One region of the Ensifer sp. CCNWLY38 genome, then DNA from elsewhere that is predicted to be linked to it. Evidence: predicted binding sites of a transcription regulator. Region 1 holds the regulator's gene; each other region holds the start of a gene.

The links. The regulator LexA, encoded in region 1, represses DNA repair genes until DNA is damaged. The targets are predictions, from matches to a motif close to TGTTCNNNNTGTGTTCNG.
Region 2: radA (DNA repair protein RadA) is a predicted target of LexA. The motif match lies at 3,186-3,203, and genes of this name have one in related genera.
Region 3: V7S54_RS03705 (DNA recombination protein RmuC) is a predicted target of LexA. The motif match lies at 2,532-2,549, and genes of this name have one in related genera.
Region 4: parE (DNA topoisomerase IV subunit B) is a predicted target of LexA. The motif match lies at 2,835-2,852, and genes of this name have one in related genera.

Annotation. Positions count from the first base shown of each region.
Region 1 covers NZ_JBBBBO010000015.1:175,264-180,384, reverse strand. Annotated here, with positions in the region: gene V7S54_RS28055 (hypothetical protein) at 121-753, opposite strand; gene V7S54_RS28050 (hypothetical protein) at 1,068-1,364, shown strand; gene lexA (transcriptional repressor LexA) at 1,610-2,335, shown strand; gene V7S54_RS28040 (hypothetical protein) at 2,426-2,758, opposite strand; tRNA gene V7S54_RS28035 (tRNA-Cys) at 2,971-3,044, opposite strand; gene V7S54_RS28030 (thermonuclease family protein) at 3,196-3,918, opposite strand; gene V7S54_RS28025 (hypothetical protein) at 4,093-4,386, opposite strand; tRNA gene V7S54_RS28020 (tRNA-Asn) at 4,546-4,620, shown strand; gene V7S54_RS28015 (cryptochrome/photolyase family protein) at 4,717-5,121, shown strand, end outside.
Region 2 covers NZ_JBBBBO010000008.1:63,957-69,077, forward strand. Annotated here, with positions in the region: gene purF (amidophosphoribosyltransferase) at 1-679, opposite strand, end outside; gene V7S54_RS18070 (CvpA family protein) at 825-1,448, opposite strand; gene radA (DNA repair protein RadA) at 1,680-3,083, opposite strand; gene alr (alanine racemase) at 3,241-4,380, opposite strand; gene V7S54_RS18085 (AraC family transcriptional regulator) at 4,534-5,121, shown strand, end outside.
Region 3 covers NZ_JBBBBO010000001.1:753,905-759,025, reverse strand. Annotated here, with positions in the region: gene V7S54_RS03710 (ribokinase) at 355-1,254, opposite strand; gene V7S54_RS03705 (DNA recombination protein RmuC) at 1,306-2,499, opposite strand; gene def (peptide deformylase) at 2,651-3,175, shown strand; gene fmt (methionyl-tRNA formyltransferase) at 3,357-4,292, shown strand; gene truA (tRNA pseudouridine(38-40) synthase TruA) at 4,292-5,035, shown strand.
Region 4 covers NZ_JBBBBO010000010.1:246,930-252,050, reverse strand. Annotated here, with positions in the region: gene V7S54_RS22325 (GNAT family N-acetyltransferase) at 51-521, shown strand; gene parE (DNA topoisomerase IV subunit B) at 651-2,720, opposite strand; gene V7S54_RS22315 (alpha/beta hydrolase) at 2,962-3,846, shown strand; gene V7S54_RS22310 (UbiA family prenyltransferase) at 3,973-5,121, shown strand, end outside.

The DNA.
Region 1 (5,121 bases):
TCCCCCGTTTGCCCGCATTTTGAAAGGTCGCCGCGTTACTGTCGAGGGTGGGTGAGCCGCACCCACGCAAAATCCTAGGAATATTCACCTCTCCCCGCGGACCGACGCTCACGCCAAAGATCACATGGCGAAGGGATCTTTCGACGACTTGGTCTGGCCGCCGCCAGCAAAGGGGTCATTGTTTGGCGCATTCCCGCCGGCGCCCGCAAAGGGATCGGCGGCCGCCCCCTGCCCGCCGTTTGGCATCAACGCAATCACCGCCTCCTGGCATTTGAACATCTCGCTGACGGCCTTCATCGAATCGCGCAGGCTGAGGCTCGCCACGACGCGTCCTTCGAACGCCAGCGCCAGCGTGTTCTTGCGCACGAATTCGGTGAAGAAGTCGGTGTTGGAGAAGTTGACGACCAGAGCCTTCGAGCCCGTGAGGTCCAGGCCGAACGCGACAGCCGGCCACTGGCGGCCACGGTCGAGCTGCAAGGCGACGTCATACTCCCGCTGCGGCTCGATCGATTTCCAGTCGGCGTTGCCGATCGAAAGAAACGCCAGGTTCGCCGATCCTCTCGGGTAGAAGCCGATTCGAAGGATCATTCCGCCGTCGTAGCTCGTCGCCGCATAGCACGAGCCGCCCAAGGACGGATCCGAGCCCACCGTCCAGGCATTGACCTCCTTCCAGATATTCGAACGCCCTTCTTCAGCAGAGGCCGCCCCCGCCGCCACCAACAGACAGAGAACCGCCAACGACAATCTATGCATGCAACCACCCTACTTTCCCCGCAAAGTTATCGTTTTTTTACAACCTGTCGAGACGGTGCGGCATCTTCACAACACGGATTTTTGCACGCCAGCAGCGAGGCCGCGACTTGGCGCAACCGAAGCGATTGCGGCGCGGAGGGCGCGTCAGGGCTTTGCCGCGGCGTGCCCTGGCGCAAAACGGCCACAGCCTGCACTCAAAGAGCTGTTGAACACATGACAGTGATCGCCAAGCTTGCTGGACTTCGGAACGAAAGCGCGGTTCACATCGTTAACCGCCCCGTAGTCCCACCCTTGCATCAAAGTGGACGATCACCGTGCTTGCCGCCCTGCTTCTCGCTTCGATAGTCGCATCGCCCAATATGCCTGACGTCAAGCTCAGCGCCGCCACGGTGGACGAACTTCAGACCGATTTCGAGAGCGCCGTGCCGTGCCATCAAATTGATGGACGCAACGTGTGGAAGGGTGCGATCGCGTTCTACATCCAGTCTTTCATCTATGACGGCGACACGCCGGTCGCGACCGATGCGGCGGATGCCGTACTTCCGGAAGACAACAGCGCCGAGACGGTGAAGGAATTCGAAGACGCCTGCGCCGCCACGCAGCCGGCCTAGCCTCTTTGCACGAAACGCTCGCGATTCGTTCGAATCGCAGTGACGTCGCGCAATGCGCTACGCCGCCGCCCTCCTTTTGGGCGCGATCATCGCCCAAACCCGCTCTGCTCCCGTAAAAGTGACCAATCGACACGCACAGACGCGCCAATTGTCTGAATTCACGGAATTTTAGGCACTTGCGGAACACATATGGAACAGATAGTGTCTGTTCTTGATTTGTTTCACGCCTCTGGGAGCGACGTGCCATGCTGACCCGCAAGCAACAGGAATTGCTTCTCTTCATTCACGAACGCATGAAGGAGTCAGGCGTCCCACCATCATTCGATGAAATGAAGGATGCGCTCGACCTGGCGTCGAAGTCCGGCATTCACCGCCTGATCACGGCACTCGAAGAACGCGGGTTCATTCGCCGTCTGCCGAACCGGGCTCGCGCGCTTGAGGTCATCAAGCTTCCGGAGGCTTACGCATCCAGCCAGCAGCAGCCTCGCCGCGGCTTCTCGCCCAGCGTGATCGAAGGCAGCCTCGGCAAGGCGCCGGCGGTAGCCCCTGCCGCACCGCCGAAGCCCGCGCCAGTGGCCGACAACACATCGGTTTCCGTGCCGGTCATGGGCCGCATCGCTGCCGGTGTGCCGATCTCGGCCATCCAGAACAACACGCACGACATTACCGTTCCGCTCGACATGATCGGCAATGGCGAACACTATGCTCTCGAAGTTAAGGGCGACTCGATGATCGAAGCCGGCATCTTCGACGGCGACACGGTGATCATCCGCAATGCCAATACGGCCAATCCCGGCGATATCATCGTGGCGCTCGTGGATGATGAGGAAGCGACGCTTAAGCGCTTCCGGCGCAAGGGCGCATCGATCGCGCTCGAAGCCGCGAACCCTGCCTACGAAACAAGGATTTTCGGGCCCGATCGGGTGAAGATCCAGGGCAAGCTCGTCGGGCTGATCCGCCGCTACCACTGATTCCGAGGGAAACCTGGCATCCGACAGAGCCTCGCCACCGCTTGCGGTGGCGAGGCTCTGTTAATTGAAGGCGACCTGAAGGCGCGCCTCTTATTCGTGGATGGTGTATTCGCCGAGTTCGCAGAGATCCTGCATGTCTTCGGTCGTATCGAGGCCGGAGCCTTCTTCGAACTCGAAGCGCATGTCGTACTTGCAGACCTCCCGGCCGTCGGCGATGGTGATCTCCATGTCTTCCCCGGGGTTCAGCACCTGCCGGCCGAAAACATCGTCTTCCCACTCATTGACGCCCACAGGCGACGTATAGAAGTTCGTCAGCACTGCGTTTGTGTTGTTCTTCAGCTTGAAAACCAGGTCCTCTGCCTGCGCCTCGAACGTGGTCGCAGCGAAGAGGGCCAAGGCCGTCAGGACAAGTTTCGTCTTCATATATGCCATTGCCTCCGTTTTGATGATGACGGACGCTACCGATGCGGCTGATGTCAGCGGAGTCATCGTTCCCCCTCTACCGATTTCACCGAAGCGATAAGATCCAACGTATAGCTAATGGATGTGGCTTGCGCGGGCGTGGGCAGGCAACCACACAATCGCCCTGCCCTAAGGCAGAACGTCTATTCACACTAAAATGAGGTGAGAGTTATTGGAGGCCTCGCCCGGAATTGAACCGGGGTACAAGGATTTGCAGTCCTCTGCGTCACCACTCCGCCACGAGGCCTCACAGCTCGGATAACCGAGCGTTGGCGCGGATTTAGAATGATTGCAGAAAAACCGCAAGAGGCATTTTCCGAAAAACGCGCCGTCGATTTGTAAGACGGATACTTTCCACAGAGCGATCGCGAACCTCCGCCGATCGCATCTGGGTGGCCTCAGCACCAGGGCGTCGCGTGTCCCGTCCACGGCCGGACCAGCCCCTCGGTGACCAGCACGCGCCCGATAGACTGGTCGCCGCGGGTGACCAACCGCAGCTTTTCACCGGCCTTGGCATCCTGACGACCGCTCGCCGTTTCCAGCCTGAAGTCACCCGCATTCAACAATTCGCGCAGGCGTTGCTTGGCATAGAAGCCGCGCGAACGTTCCTTGTCGCAGCTTGCCTGGCGAATACGCGGCGCATCGACGTCTGCCACGCGGATCGTTTCGCCGTGGTACAGAAAGGTGGCGCCGTCGATCACGCAGTTGTCGTTGCGAATCCCGCAGAAGTAAAACTGGTCCGCGCGAATGGATGCCGTCTTCACTTCCTCGTTCGGCCGCACCACAGGTGTCGGCGCGTTGGTGCCGAGGTCGACGGACGGCACCGGAGCGGCAAGGGCAACTCTTGTCACCAGATTCGGTTTCTGCTTCTCCGCCTGTTGCGCGGGACGCTCGTCCGATTTCTGCGCGACGCGAACGGGCTTCGGCTTCGATTCGTGGCGCGACGTGAACGCCACCACGTCCGATACCACCGGCCAATGTTTCAGTTCGGCGCGATGATCGTAAGCGACCACGCCGCCGACAGTGAGTGCGGCGGCCAGATACCACGGCGCCATACCGCCTTGTTTTCCCCTGCTCCGACCGGAATTCCGGCTTCGACGTTTCGTAGTGGCTTTGGCCATGCGTCCCCATCCTGATTCGCGACCGCATTATGCGTTTGATGGGTTGCCGAAAAGTTTTCGGCGGCCTCCCTCAACAAAGGGTTCAGCCGCTTCACTGAGGATCAATCGGCAGGGAATCGAAGCAGAGGCATCCGGGACGGATGCGTTGACCGAAAAGCGCGCAATAGCTCCGGTTCAAGAGCCGTTCGAAGAATTGGCTCGTCCGCGCCAGCGCGCCCACCAGACAGCCAGGCGACGCCGGCGACGGCGGACGGAGGGGATATCGTGCGAAAGGACGATGAGGCCCAGAGGTATCATCCAGAAGCCGAGCACCGGCAGAAAGCCGAGAAAACCAAAAAACACCAGGAGCGAGCCCAGCAGGATACGTAGCAGTGGCGATTCCGGCAGCGTGATGCGCCACTTCCCGAGCACGATCTGACGCGTCTGCGGATCAATCCCGAAATGCTTCTGCTTCCTGTTTTTATTCATCATTCCCTATCCGACATCTTTTCCCACAATTGGGGACTTCTCCACAGCCTCGCAACCGAACTTGTCATTTTTTTTGAAAAAACCGCTTGGCAAATCGGAAAAGCATGCGTATTAGCAGCCTCACTTCTGAAGCGCACAGCGAAACAGCGGCGCGGATGATCCCTGGTAGCTCAGCGGTAGAGCATTCGACTGTTAATCGACAGGTCGCCGGTTCGAATCCGGCCCGGGGAGCCAGTTTCGAAAAGAGCCATTTGCAGAAAATGCAAATGGCTCTTTTTCATTTTGCGCCTAATTTCTCCCGGTGATCAATCCCAGTCCTAGACGGTACCTATGACAACGAGGGCTCCCATCATCGTCTGGTTCCGCAAGGACCTGCGCCTTGGCGACAACAGGGCCTTTGCGGCTGCGGCCGATGAGGCTGCCGTCATTCCACTCTATATCCGGGAGCCGGACGAAAGCGGCAACGGTCCGCTGGGCACGGCACAGCAATGGTGGCTGCACCATTCGCTGGAAGCGTTGGAGGCTCGACTGGGCCGGCTCGGCTCGCGACTCATTCTCCGCTCCGGCGACCCGTTGGACGTCCTCAGCGAGGTGTCGCGCCGATCGGGAGCGAAGCGCGTCCATTGGAATCGCCGCTACGACTCGTGCGGCATCGCCACCGATATTGCCCTGAAGAAAGCACTCGCGGCTCAGGGCATCGCGGCCGAGAGCTTTGCCGGGCAATTGCTGCACGAG
Region 2 (5,121 bases), on a different contig from region 1:
CGTAAGTTGCGCCGATGATGTCGAGCGCGCAGGTCTCGGAGCAGAAGATCGGCTTGCCGTCGAGTTCGCCCATGACGAGCGGTCGGATGCCGATCGGATCACGCGCGGCGATCAGCTTGGTGCGCGTCATCGCCAGCATCGAGTAGCCGCCTTCCATCTGTCGGATGGCGTCGATGAAGCGGTCGGACGAGGAGGCCTGCTTGGAACGGGCGATCAGATGCAGCACGACTTCGGTGTCGGAGGTCGACTGACAGATGGCGCCATCGGCGATCAACTGACGGCGAACGGTGAGGCCGTTGGTGAAGTTGCCGTTGTGGGCGATCGCGATGCCGCCGACTTCAAGTTCGGCAAAGAGCGGCTGAACGTTGCGCAGCGCCACTTCGCCCGTTGTCGAGTAGCGGGTGTGGCCGATCGACATGAAGCCCGGGAGCTTCGCCAGCGTCGCCGGGTCGGTGTAGTGATCGCCGACGAGGCCCATGCGCTTTTCGGTGCAGAACTGCTTGCCGTCGAAGGTGACGATGCCGGCGGCTTCCTGGCCGCGATGCTGGAGCGCATGCAGGCCGAGCGCCGTCAGCGCCGCCGCGTCCGAGTGCCCCAATATGCCGAAGACGCCGCACTCTTCGTGCAATTCATCGCCTTCGAGTTCATCGTGGATTTCCATGGATCTCAGATCGGTCATCACTGTCGCCTTTGCTCCGTACCGGTGCGCATATCGTGATCAGGCCCGCCATCTTCAAGCGATCTTAGCTGAAAACGGCTGCAAGCGTTATTCCCCAAAAGGACAAAGCCCGCGGGGCGGGCTTTGTCGGCAAATCGTTCCTGTCTCAACCGTTGGTGGCCGGTGCGTCGTCGGCGGGCGCTTGCTCCGGCGTCGTCGACGGTGTCTGGCCGGGGGTCGCCGCCGGCGCTTCGCCTTCACCTTCGCCGGTGGTGTCCTTGCCGCGCAGGCGGTCGAGAATGGTGGCATCGGCTTCTTCAGGCAAAAGCGCGATCAGCTTGTTGCCGAGATTGTCGAGCAGCGGCTTCGATTTCGCCTGGGTTACCCAGGTCGGCTGCTGCTGCGGAGCGACGAGCCAGTTGAAGAACAGCATGGCGACGACGACCAGCAGGATGCCGCGGGCGGCACCGAACAGGAAGCCGAGGGTGCGGTCGAGCGCGCCGATGCGGCTGTCGATGATGAAATCGGCAATCCGCATGGTGATGAAGGAAATGATGATCAGCGCGACCAGGAAGATCACCGCCGCCGATCCGATCAGCGCGACGGTGTCGCTATTGGTGTACTGTTTGGCATAGGGCAGAAGCTGCGGGTAGAGGAAATAGGCAGCTGCGGCCGCACCCACCCAGCTCGCGACCGAGAGCACCTCGCGCGAGAAGCCTCGAACCATGGCCAGGATTGCGGAAAACAGAGCGACGCCGAGAACGATACCGTCGAGAATTGTAATGGGCATTTTGTCCTTACTCCGGACCCGGTTCGTCCGGGTCTCCTCAAGCCTATCCGCCATCGGCCCTGCTTGACGTTCAGGGCATTTTCAGCCTCTTCGCGGCCCCTACAGCGCCGCGCGTCCTTTCGGGCGCGCAAAGGTCGCTGTAGCGCTCAGACCTGCTGCATGATTTTGTCCTTAAATCGATCCCGATCTAAGGAATTATGCAGTAGTGGACGGTCTGCGACACCCGCATCCTCAATCTTCGTCCTCCACCGGTCTCAGCGCGTTTCGCGATCCCGCGATGCGCGCCACCAGATCCGGCAGGCTTTCCATTTCGCTCCATCGGCCATTGCCGTTTTTTGGCAATTCGGTGGACGCGGACGGCAAGACCGCCTGCGAGAACCCGAGTTTCTCGGCTTCCTTAAGGCGTTGTGCGGTATGCGCAACCGGCCGGATGGCGCCGGACAAGCTGACTTCGCCGAAATAGACGCAATCGGCAGGAAGGGCAAGCCCGGCAAGCGATGAAACCAGTGCGGAAGCCACAGCTAGATCGGCAGCAGGCTCCGAAATGCGATAGCCGCCGGCGATATTGAGATAGACGTCGTGCTGGCCGAGCCGTACGCCGCAATGGGCCTCGAGCACCGCAAGGATCATCGACAGGCGGGCCGAGTCCCAGCCGACGATAGCGCGCCGCGGCGTACCGAGTGAGGTCGGCGCGACGAGCGCCTGCACTTCGACAAGAATGGGGCGGGTGCCTTCCATGCCGGCAAAGACCGCGGCGCCCGGCGATTTTTCGTTGCGTTCTCCGAGGAACAGTTCCGACGGGTTGGCCACTTCGCGCAGACCCTTGTCCGACATTTCGAAAACGCCGATCTCGTCGGTCGGGCCGAAGCGGTTCTTGACGGTGCGCAGGATGCGGTAGTGGTGGCCGCGGTCGCCTTCGAAGTAAAGCACCGCATCGACCATGTGTTCGACAACGCGAGGGCCGGCGATCTGGCCCTCCTTGGTGACGTGGCCGACGAGCACGACGGCGGTGCCTGTCTGTTTGGCGAAGCGGATCATCGCCTGCACGCCGGTCCGAACCTGCGTCACCGTGCCGGGCGCCGAATCGACGAGGTCGCTCCAGAGCGTCTGGATCGAATCGATGATCACCAGATCGGGACGCTTGCCTTCCGAAAGCGTCGCCAGAATGTCCTCGACATTGGTTTCGGCGGCCAGTAGCACGTCGCTGTCGGCAGCACCCAGGCGCTGCGCACGCAGACGCACCTGCGCCACGGCCTCCTCGCCCGAGACATAGATGACGCGGTGCTTGCGGCGCGACAGCGCTGCGGCCGCCTGCATCAGCACGGTCGATTTGCCGATGCCGGGATCGCCGCCGACGAGCAGCGCGGAGCCCCTCACGAAGCCACCGCCGGTCACCCGGTCGAGTTCCGAAATCCCGGTCTGGATACGCGGCGCATCCTCGATCTCGCCGGAAAGCGTGGTGAGCGCCACCGGGCGACCCTTCTTCGGCGCGCGCGTCGGACCACCGCCGATACCGGCGGTCGGGTCGTCCTCGATGATCGTGTTCCACTCGCCGCAGCCTTCGCATTTGCCCGCCCAGCGGGTGTGGACGGTGCCGCAGTTCTGGCAGATGAATTGGGTACGGGCTTTCGCCATCAGGATCGGACTTTCGAAATCTGGGAGCCGCCGGCACACATGCGAGGCGGTGCCGCCGACGACAGGAGAATCACCTTTGTCGTCACATAATGCCGCGGAATGCGGAACAAAAGGTGAATTTTAGCGAAGGCCGCAAGGAAAATGCAGGAAAGCCACGTCAGACGGCGCCGACATAGTTCCTGATGTAACGATGCCCGAGGCTGGTCAGCAGCTCATAGCCGATGGTTCCGCCGGCGCGCGCCACGTCGTCAATGGCGATGTTTCGGCCGAAAAGCTCGATGTAATCGCCCGGCCGCGCTGCACCTGCCGGCAGGTCAGTGACGTCGAACAGGCTGAGGTCCATGGTGACGCGCCCCACATGCGGAACGCGCTTGCCGTGCAGGAAGCCGAACGCCCCTGACGGGGTTGCCTGCCGTAGAGTCACGCCGCCGCCGGAGACCGAACGATGGTAGCCATCGGCGTATCCGACAGCGACGGTGGCGATGCGGCTGTCCCTGTCGAAGCGGGCGGAGGCGCCGTAGCTCGCCGTGCCTCCGGCCGCGACCTCGCGGATCTGGATGATCCTGGCCTCGGCGGTTACCACTGGGGTCATCGGGTTGATGGCATCGTTGACCGCCTCGCCGCCATAGACGGCGATGCCCGGCCGGGTGAGCTCGAAATGATAGTCGGCGCCCAGGAACACACCGCCGGAATTGGCAAGGCTTGCATCAACGCCGTGATAGGCGGCTGTGGCTTCGCGGAAGCGCCCGAGCTGGTAGGCGTTCAACGGATGCTGCGGTTCGTCGGCACAGGCGAGGTGGCTCATGATCAGCACCGGCGAGAAGCTGGCGGGTCGCGCCGGGTCATTGGCAAGCGCCACGGCGGCCTCGACCGAGAGGCCCAACCGGTTCATGCCGGTATCGATATGCAGCACGCAGGGGTGGTCGCCGCGCTCGGAAAGAGCCGCCATGAACACCGCAAGCTGCTCGTCGGAATTGATGATCGGCACCAGGTCATTGTCGAAGAAGAGCTCTTCGTTGCCCGGCCACATGCCCGCGAGAATGTAGATGCGGCCCTCCGGAACGAGGGGGCGCAGTTCCGCACCTTCCTCGGCATTGGCGACGAAGAAGTCGCGCGCGCCGGCGGCATAGAGGGCAGGGGCTGCATCATCGATGCCGAGGCCATAGGCGTCCGCTTTCAGGACCGCTGCCGCCCGCGCCTTGCCGGAGCGGGCATTCATCGACCGCCAATTGTCGGCAAGCGCACCGAGATTGATCGTGAGGCGGTTGGAGGCGGAAAGAAATTCTGGGGGGAGCATGCCGGACACTCTTCGTGGACGATACGAAGAGCAATACAGCCAACGGCCCATGGTCGCAAATGCTCGCCGGTCGCATCGCGGTCACGCGGCCCTGAAGGAAGGATGAGCACTTTTGTGCAAGACGGGATCGCCTCGGGTCACTATGGTTGTCCAATGCAGACGATTTCGCAGGAAGAAGCCATAGAGGTCATGCCGATTGAGGGCGCCGAGCGCACGCGCTTCTGGCGCGATCCTCGGTTCATGGGCATGGAATGTCTGACGGCGACCTTCATTACCCATGAATTCGCGCCGCACGCGCATGAGACGTTCAGCATCGGCGCGATCGAGGCCGGCTCGCAGATCAGCAAGATCAAGGGCGAGCGCTCTGAAGCAGGCCCTGGGTTCTTCTACCTGATCAACCCTGACGAAATCCACGACGGCCACCCCGGCGGCAGCGGCTACCGCTATCGCATGGTCTATCCGAGCGCCGATCTGCTGGTGAACATCATCGAGGACGTGACCGGTCGCGCTTTCAAGGGAACGCCGTCCTTCTCGAGGCGGGTGCTGCAGGATCCGGACCTCGCCTTGTCCTTTCATCAAGCGCACCGAACGCTTGAGCTGGCAGGTGGCACGCTCGAGGCCGAGGAAAGAATGTTCGGCGTGCTTGCGGCGATGTTCGAGAGGCACGGCAGTACGATCATCACCCCGATCGAGACGCGCGAGCAGTCCGCCGTGCATCGGGCGCGGGACTATCTGATCGAG
Region 3 (5,121 bases), on a different contig from region 1:
TGGGAGGTCCGCCGGCTCTCGCCTGCGGTGGACGCATTTCGCAATGGGGGTGAACTCCATCATGGAGCGTCAGATGCCGACCGGCATGTTGGAGGCAACCGGGTCGCTTCGACCGGCCTTCTCAGGCTCCTGAATAGACTGGAGATTCTTAAAATAGGCCCAACGCGGACGCTGTTTTACCGGTTGCTTCGATAAAATTGCGCGCGGAGTTTTATCTCCGCGACATCGGCTGTCCGGATTGCGCAAGGGGCATCTCACGGCGAGGGAAGGCGTTCGGTAGCGCGAAACGAAAAGGACGCGGGCAGTTCTTCGCCCGCGTCCCGCACGATCTCAAAGACGTGACGATTGCCAGATCTAAAGGCGCGACGCCACTTCCGAGGAAAGCGGGATCGAGGGCTGGGCGCCGCTCTTCAGGCAGGCGAGCGAGCCGGCGATGGCTGCACGGCGCAGCGCATCGGGAAAGGCAATGCCGGCGTCGAGGCTGGCTGCAAGATAGCCGCAGAACGTGTCGCCGGCGCCGACGGTATCGACCGGCTCGATCTTCAGGCCCTTCGCGCGCTGGATCTCGCCTTCGTGCACGGCGACGACGCCTTCGGCGCCGAGCGTGACGATGACCGTCTGGCCGGTCTCGGCGTGAAGCGCCTTCATCGCGTCTTCGCGTTCCGCGCTGCTGATGCCGCTCCTGCCGGCAAGCAGCTCGAATTCGGTCTCATTGGCAATGACGATATCGGCCATGCGGCCGAGGCGCGCGGCATCCGGCGTCAGCGGCGCGATGTTGATGACCGAGCGCACGCCCTTCTGTTTCGCTGCGTTCAGGGCCTTCTCGACGGAGGCTGCCGGAATTTCGAGCTGCAGCATCAGCGTGTCGCCACGGTTCATGCCGTCGACGGCTTTCACCGCATCGGCCTCATTGACAGTTGAATTGGCACTGGCGACGACGACGATGACGTTCTCGCCGTCACCGCCGACCAAGATATGCGCGGTGCCAGTCGGCTCATTCACCGTCTTGGTCAGCGACAGGTCGGCACCTGCGCCCTTCAGCAGTTCCAGCGCGCCATCGGCAAAGCTGTCCTTTCCGACTGCGCCCGCCATCTTAACCGTCGCGCCGGCGCGCCGTGCAGCAAGCGCCTGGTTTGCGCCCTTGCCGCCGGCGGCGGTCGAAAAGCCCGTACCGGCGACGGTTTCGCCCGGCTTCGGGAGGCGTGCCGTGGTGGCGATCAGGTCCATGTTGATAGACCCAAAAACAGTGATCATGTGAAAATATCCCGTCGGATTGCAAAGTGGGCCGGAGAGTGCCCGACAGCCTCAGTCCTCGTCAACCACCCGCAGGCGCAATTGCCCGACGCGGTTGTCGACGGCGGCACGCGGGTCGCTTGCTTCTTGCGTCCCGCCTTCGGCTTGAAGTTCGAGCGCCTCGATCTTGGCGCCGCGCCGCGTGAGCTTGCTAGACGAAATCAGAATATCCTCGACGTCCTTCTGGCTCATGGCGAAGTGCCCCTGAAGCTTGCGCACGCGCTCGTCGAGACGACTGAGGTCCTCCATCAGCCTGGCCACTTCACCCTGGATCAGATGCGCCTGTTCGCGCATCCGCGCATCCTTGAGGATCGCCTGGATCACCTGGATCGACAAGAGCAGCAGCGACGGCGAGACGATGACGATCCGCTGGCGATGCGCCTTCTGCACGATCGCTTCGAAATGCTCGTGGATTTCGGCGAAGATCGATTCCGATGGCACGAACAGGAATGCGGTGTCCTGCGTCTCTCCCGAGATCAGGTACTTGCTGGCGATATCGCGCACATGCCCTTCCATGTCGCGGCGGAAAAGTTGCGCGATCTGTTGGCGGCGTTCCGCATTCGGGGCATCCCGCATCGCGTTCCAGGCTTCCAGCGGAAATTTCGCGTCGATGACGAGCGCCGGCTGGCCGTTCGGCATGCGGATGGTGCAATCGGGCCGAGCGCCGTTCGACAGCGTCGTCTGAAATTCAAAGGCGCCCATCGGCAGCCCATCGGCGATGATCGCCTCCATGCGCGACTGGCCGAAGGCGCCGCGCGTCTGCTTGTTGGATAGGATCGCCTGCAACCCGGCCATGTCCTTGGCCAGCGACTGGATGTTGTTCTGGGCATTGTCGATGACCGCCAGGCGCTCTTGCAGCCGCCTGAGGTTTTCGTGCGTCGCCTTGGTCTGTTCGGTGATCGATGCGCCGATGCGGTGGGTCATGCCGTCGATACGCTGGCTGAGCGTCTGGTTGAGCTCCGCCTGCCGCGCGCCGAAAACCTCGGCCATGGCGGCGACCCGCCCCTGCATCTCCGTCTGGGCCGCAAGCAGCATCGCCATCTGCTCCTGCCGTTCTTCGGCGCGAGTATCCCGACGCCGCGAAAGCGCCATCAGCAGCGCGACTGCCACCATCAGACCGCCGGCGATGGCGAGATGGCCCAGCGTGACCGGCAGAGTGCCGATGAAAAACAATGGCTGGGAAAGGTCGATGGGCGCTGGTTCCATGGTGTAAGCCTAACAGATTCGCAGATGTTTTATAGATCAAAGCATGAACATCTGTACCGTGCGGTTAACGCCGGCCGATGCCGGAAGGGCCGCTGCGGGTGGCAAGGCAATTTTCTTGCACGCCGATGGAAAGATCGGCTATGGGAGCAGCATGACGATCAAGCCGCTTATCATCCTTCCCGATCCTGTGCTTCGCCAGGTTTCCACGCCGATCGAAACCATCGACGCGGACATCCGCCGTCTGGCCGACGATATGCTCGAAACCATGTATGACGCGCCCGGCATCGGCCTTGCCGCGATCCAGATCGGCGTTGCCAAACGCATGCTGGTGCTCGACGTTTCGAAAGAAGGCGACGACAAGACCCCGCTCGTTTTCATCAATCCCGAGATCGTTGCTTCGTCCGATGAGCGCTCGGTCTACGAGGAAGGCTGCCTGTCGATCCCAGACTTTTACGCCGAGGTCGAGCGCCCCGCGGCGATCACCGTCAAGCATCTCGACCGTGACGGCAAGGAACAGATGATCGAGGCCGATGGCCTGCTCGCGACCTGCCTGCAGCATGAGATCGATCACCTGAACGGCGTCCTGTTCATCGATCACATCTCCAAGCTCAAGCGCGACATGGTGATCCGCAAGTTCACCAAGGCCGCCAAGACGCGCGGTGCGAAGGCGATCTGACGCCGACCACGCAAGCGGTCGCAAACAGATCGCGCGAAGGGCACGATTTGAGGGCGGGGATCCACTGTGCAATCCCAGGAAAGCGTGAAACGGTTTTCCGCCTGGGGTTGTCCTGTTTCAGAGAATGAGATCATTTCGCCGTTTCCCGCATGAAGTGATCTGAAAGGACGGAGTTACCGCCTTGTCACTTCGCATCATCTTCATGGGTACGCCGGAATTTTCGGTGCCGACGCTGGCGGCCCTCGCCGAGGCTGGCCACCAGATCGTCGCCGCCTATACTCAGCCTCCGCGACCGGGCGGCCGACGCGGGCTCGATCTGCAGAAGTCGCCGGTGCATCAGGCGGCCGAGCTGCTCGGCATTCCCGTGCTGACGCCGGTCAACTTCAAGGACGAGGCGGATCGCCAGACCTTCCGCGACTTCGACGCCGATGTCGCCGTCGTCGTCGCCTATGGCCTGCTTCTGCCCGAGGCGATCCTCACCGGCACCAAATACGGTTGCTACAACGGCCATGCTTCGCTGCTGCCGCGCTGGCGTGGTGCTGCCCCCATCCAGCGCGCCATCATGGCCGGCGATCATGAGACCGGCATGATGGTGATGAAGATGGACAAGGGGCTTGATACCGGCCCCGTCGCCCTCACCAAGGCCGTCCAGATCGGCGCGACGATGACGGCGGGCGAGTTGCACGACCGGCTGATGCAGGTCGGCGCGACGTTGATGCGGGAGGCGATGGCCAAGCTCGAAGCTGACGATCTGCCGCTGGCGGCGCAGCCGGAGGAGGGCATCGTCTACGCCCAAAAGATCAGCAAGACGGAAACCCGCATCGACTTCGCCCGTCCTGCCCGCGAGGTGCACGACCATATCCGCGGCCTGTCGCCGTTCCCTGGCGCCTGGTTCGAGCTTGAAATTGCCGGCAAGCCGGAACGTATCAAGGTTCTGAATTCCGAGCCGGCCTCGGGTGCCGGCGAGCCCGGCACGGTGCTCGACGACAATCTGACGATTGCCTGCGGCGAGAGCGCGGTGCGGCTCACGCGCCTGCAGCGCGCCGGCGGCAAGGCGCTCGGCGCCGCCGACTTCCTGCGTGGAACGCCGGTGGCTACCGGCACGAGGGTCGGCTGATGCCGCGGTTCAAGCTGACCGTCGAATATGACGGCTCGGACTATGTCGGCTGGCAGCGACAGGACAATGGCCAATCCGTGCAAGGGGCAATCGAAAAAGCGATCCTGTCGCTGACCGGAGAGACCGTGTCGATCCGCGGCGCGGGCCGCACCGATTCCGGCGTGCATGCCAGCGGCCAGGTCATGCATGTCGATCTGACGCGCCCGTGGAAGCCCTATACGTTGCGCAACGCGCTGAACGCCCATCTGGGGCTTGCGGGCGAGCGTGTGGCGATCCTCGAAGCCGAGGAAACGTCGCCGGAGTTCGACGCGCGTTTCTCGGCGCTGCGCCGGCACTATCTCTACCGCATCATCTCACGGCCGGCGCCGCTGGCGCTGGAAGCCAGGCGCGCCTGGTGGGTGCCGAAGCCGCTCGATCACGCGGCAATGCATGAAGGCGCGCAGCGCCTCGTCGGCCATCACGATTTTACCACGTTCCGTTCCGCCCATTGCCAGGCGACGAGCCCGGTGCGCACCCTCGATCGGCTGGATGTCGCGCTCGTCGCCGGCGTCATCGAAATCCGCGCGACGGCGCAGAGCTTCCTGCACAACCAGATCCGGTCCTTTGCCGGTTCGCTGAAGCTGGTGGGCGAGGGGAAGTGGGCACCGGACGACCTGCAGGCCGCACTCGAAGCGCGCGATCGCAAGGCCTGTGGTCCCGTGGCCCCGCCCGACGGGCTCTACTTCCTGCAAGTGGATTACTGATCGCGGGGAGATCCCGGGCTCCAAAGCGTGTCTCGATCTTTCAGATTCGCTCGCGCTTTGAGTCCTTGAAATTCCGCATGTCGTTA
Region 4 (5,121 bases), on a different contig from region 1:
TGGCACTAACGTCCGGCCGCAAACAGTAAAGATCGACAAGGACGAAACAATTGCGCGCTGTAACCATAGCCCTGGAGTCGCCACGCCAAGCGCAGGTCGTGCGTCTGCTGGAACTCTCCGACGCCTATGCCGCTTCGCTCTATCCCGCCGAAAGCAACCACATGGTCGACCTTTCGAGCCTGGAGCAGTCGGGGGTTTCCTTCTTTGTGGCGCGGCGTGACGACAACATCGTCGGTTGCTGCGCCCTCGTTGAAGCAGGCGACGGTACGGCCGAGATCAAGCGCATGTTCGTCGATCCGGAGGCGAGGGGGCTGAGGGTCGGCAAGCATTTGTTGCAGGCATTGGAAGCGCGCGCAGGTGAACTCGGTTACACGGCAGTTCGCCTCGAAACCGGCATCTATCAGCCCGAGGCGATCGGGCTTTACAAGGCAGCCGGCTATGTCGAGCGCCCGCCCTTTGGCGACTATCAGCCTGATCCGCTAAGCCTGTTCATGGAAAAGCCTGTTCGCCAGGCGGCATGATCTCGCCACGCCGAGTGGTGCCGTGAGCTGAAAATCAAAACGGCGGCGCGAGGGCCGCCGTTCTCAATCTTGATTGCTCGGGGAGTGTGGGGCGCAAGAACGTCATGCGCCTTCGCATCCATCGCCCAATCAGATGTCCAGGTTTTCGGCGAATACGGCGCGCTCCTGGATGAAGCGGAAGCGGGCGTCGGCCTTCGTGCCCATGAGATTGTCCACCGCCTCGCGCGTGCCCTCGAAATCAATCTCGTCGATCTCGACCTTGAGCAACGTGCGGAACTTCGGGTCCATCGTCGTTTCCTTGAGCTGCGCTGGCAGCATCTCGCCAAGACCTTTGAACCGGCCGATCTCGACCTTGCCGCGACCGGCGAATTCGGTCCGCATCAGCTCTTCGCGGTGCGCATCGTCGCGGGCATAGAGCGTCTTCGAGCCCTGGCTGATGCGGTAGAGCGGCGGCACGGCGAGATAGAGGTGACCGCCACGGATCAGCTCTGGCATCTCCTGATAGAAGAAGGTGATGAGCAGCGAGGCGATATGCGCGCCGTCGACGTCGGCGTCGGTCATGACGACGATGCGTTCGTAGCGCAGATCCTCTTCGCGGTACTTGCTACGCGTGCCGCAGCCAAGCGCCTGAATGAGGTCGGTGATCTGCTGGTTGGCGCTGAGCTTTTCGCGGCCCGCGCTCGCGACGTTAAGGATCTTGCCGCGCAGCGGCAGAATCGCCTGGTTGGCGCGGTTGCGCGCCTGCTTTGCCGATCCGCCTGCCGAGTCCCCTTCGACGATGAAGAGTTCCGCGCCTTCGGCCGTGTTCTGCGAGCAATCCGCAAGCTTGCCCGGCAAGCGCAGTTTGCGCACCGCCGTCTTGCGGTTGACTTCCTTTTCCTTGCGCCGGCGCACGCGCTCTTCGGCGCGCTCGACCACCCAGTCGAGCAGCTTGGCGGCTTCTCCCGGATTGTCGGCAAGGTAGTGATCGAAGGGGTCGCGGAGCGCGTTTTCGACGATGCGCTGTGCCTCGACCGTCGCGAGCTTGTCCTTCGTTTGGCCGACGAATTCCGGTTCGCGGATGAAGACCGACAGCATGCCCGCGGCCGAGATCATCACATCGTCCGTGGTGATGATCGCCGCGCGCTTGTTCTGTGTCAGCTCCGCATAGTTCTTCAGGCCCTTGGTCAGCGCGATGCGGAAGCCCGCCTCGTGCGTGCCGCCCTCGGGCGTCGGGATGGTGTTGCAATAGGAATGGACCTGTTGGTCGCCGCCGTACCAGGTGACCGCCCATTCGATCGAACCGTGGCCGTTCGACTTTTCCGACTTGCCGGCGAAGATCTCGCGGGTGACGGTGAACTCCTTGCCGAGCGTCGCAGCCAGATAGTCCTTGAGGCCACCGGGGAAGTGGAAGACCGCCTTGTCCGGAATTTCCGAACCTTCCTGCAGGAGCGACGGGTCGCAGGACCAGCGGATCTCGACGCCGCCGAAAAGGTAGGCCTTCGAGCGGGCCATGCGGAACAGCCGCCCCGGCTCGAAATGGGCGTGCGGTCCGAAAATATCCGGATCCGGGTGGAAGCGTACGCGCGTGCCGCGGCGATTGTGCACGTCGCCGAGTTCTTCGAGCCCGCCCTGCGGAATGCCGCGGGAGAAGCGTTGGCGATAGAGCTTGCGGTTGCGTGCGACCTCGACTTCGAGCGCATCGGAGAGCGCATTGACGACGGAGACGCCGACGCCATGAAGACCGCCAGAAGTTTCGTAGGCCTTGCCGTCGAACTTGCCGCCGGCGTGCAGGATGGTCATGACGACTTCGAGCGTCGACTTGCCGGGGAATTTCGGATGGTTCTCGACCGGGATGCCGCGGCCGTTGTCGGTCACCGTCAGGAAGCCGTCGGCATCGAGATTGACTTCGATGAAATTCGCGTGACCGGCGACCGCTTCGTCCATCGAGTTGTCGATGACTTCGGCAAACAGGTGGTGCAGCGCCTTCTCGTCGGTGCCGCCGATATACATGCCGGGACGACGACGAACCGGCTCCAGCCCTTCGAGCACCTCGATCGCCGACGCATCGTAGTCGCTGCCATCACTGCCTTTCGGGGCAGGGCGCGGTTCGTCGCTGCCTGAAGCGGGCGCAGTCGGCGGCTTGCGCGGCGGAGCTCCAGCTTCGGCAGGCTTCGGCTGTAGGGGCGCGGAGGAGAAGAGGTCGCTGTTGTCGTCCATGGGGTCGTTCGGATCGTTCCTGTCACTTGGGGAGAGGCCATAGCAAGACCTCGACTTTGCCGCCATCCCCCGGCGGTCGAATCACCTGAATTCTGCCAGACTCCCGCCGAAAGAGCGAACAAAAGGAGAATGCTGGCATCGCTCGCAGATGAAATGCCGCCTTTGCGGCCCTGTTACGGAGCAAGTGTTGCGTTGGCGTCCGTGCGATGGCAAGGCTTCCGGCCAAAGAGGGAGCCCGTCATTGGCCGTGTCCACAACTGTTTTTCCGTTTCGCCGGCTTTTTCTGGCTGCGGCCTTCGCCGCAGGCGCTTCCGCGGCTCAAGCGCAGACGTTGAAGCCCTTCAAGGACGAGCTTTTCTCCTATGCCAAGGTGCTGCAACAAAACGATGGCGGCGACGACCTGACGGTGGAATATCAGGAGCTGCGCGATATCAACGAACGGGACCAAATTCCGGAACGCCGGGTGAAGCGCGCCTATGTTTCGCTGGGCGTGAAAAGCGAGCAGGTCAACGAGACGCTCGACATTGGTGGTCGCTCGCTTGACGTGACCCGCGTCGGTCCGGATCGCGGCGCTGCCTTCACGGTGATCTTCATCCATGGCCGCGGCGGTGATCGCCGGCTCGGCACCAACGATTTTTCCTTCGGTGGTAACTTCAACCGGCTGAAGAACCTCGCCGTCGCCAATGGCGGCGTCTACTATGCGCCGAGCGTCCGCACCTTCGACACGGCAGGTGCTGCGGATGTTGCCGGCCTGGTCAAACAGGTTTCCGAGCGTTCCGGCGGCCGCCCCGTGGTGCTGGCCTGCGCCTCGATGGGAAGTTTCATCTGCTGGGGCGTTTCGCGCGATGCCTCCGCGGTCTCGGCTCTCGGCGGCATGATGGTCATGGGGGGCGTCAGCGACCCCGATTTCACCAAGAGCGCTGCTTACAAGGCAAAGTTGCCCGTGTTCTTCAGCCATGGCAGCCGAGACAGCGTCTATCCCGCCGAGAGCCAGAAAGCGCTCTATCGCAGGCTGAAGGGCCAAGGCTACCCGACACGCTTCGTCCTCTTCGAAAGCGGCTCGCACGGCACCCCGGTGCGCATGACCGACTGGCGCGATGCGTTGAACTGGATCGGTCGCCACTGACCTTTGTCCGCGCCGCCGACATTTGTTAACCAGCCCGACAGTTTCCGGGCGAGATTGTGGCCCGTGTTTCCACTCTGGAAAGTTGAAGACGTCATCATGCCGGCAATTATGGCTGGGATGGAAATCATGGACGCGCGCACCGAGACACGGCACATTCCGCTGTGTGTGGATCTGGACGGTACTTTGTTGGCCGCCGATACACTGTGGGAAGGTGCGGCGATCATTCTCTTGCGCAATCCGCTGATGCTCTTTCCCATGCTGTTCTGGCTGGTGAAGGGCAAGGCGCGGCTGAAGCATGAGGTAGCCTTGCGTTCCGGCCGCAAGGCTCAGGACTGGCCCTACCGGCAGGCCGTCATCGATCGGCTCGCCGAGGAGAGAAAGACCGGCCGCGAACTGGTGCTCGTCACCGGTGCCGCGCCGTTGGTCGCCAGAGACGTTGCCGATCATGTCGGACTTTTTTCCTCGGTTATGCATTCGACCGATGCGCTCAATCTGACGAGCAGCCGCAAGCGCCAGGCGCTGGTCGAACGGTTCGGTGATGGCGCCTTCGATTACATGGGCAATAGCCGCGACGACATCGCCGTTTTCGAAGTGGCGCGTCGAGCGATCGTGGTTGCTCCGGATGCCGCGGCGGAGAAGTGGCGCCGCAATCATGACGCGGAACGGCTTGAGACCGGCAAGGTGAGCGCGCTTGCGCCGTTGAAGTCCATCCGCGTGCATCAATGGGCGAAAAACGTACTCATCGGCGTGCCGATGATCCTCAATCATGAAGTCCTGCACGTCGACGCGATCATGAGCGTCATCGTCGCCTTCTTTGCATTCAGTTTCCTCGCCTCGGCGGTCTATGTCATCAACGATCTTTCGGACCTCGCCAATGATCGCCGCCATGCGAAGAAGCGTCACCGGCCGCTCGCAAGCGGTCAGATGTCGGTGCCGACGGCGCTCATTCTTGCCGGCTGCCTCATCCTGGCATCGCTGTCGCTGACGTTCTTGCTGCCATGGAAATTTGCCGGTGTGCTGGCGTTCTATGCCTGCGCGACGACCGCCTATACCTTCGTACTGAAGCGCAAGCTGCTGGTCGACGTCTTCACGCTCGCCGGCCTCTATACCACGCGCATCGTTGCCGGGGCCGCGGCAACAGGCACGGAGCTCTCTTTCTGGCTGGTCTCCTTCGCCATCTTCTTTTTCCTCAGCCTGGCGCTCGTGAAGCGCTATGTCGAGTTGCACGAATTCGACGACAAGGACGGCGGCAACGTTCCGGGGCGCGGCTATCTC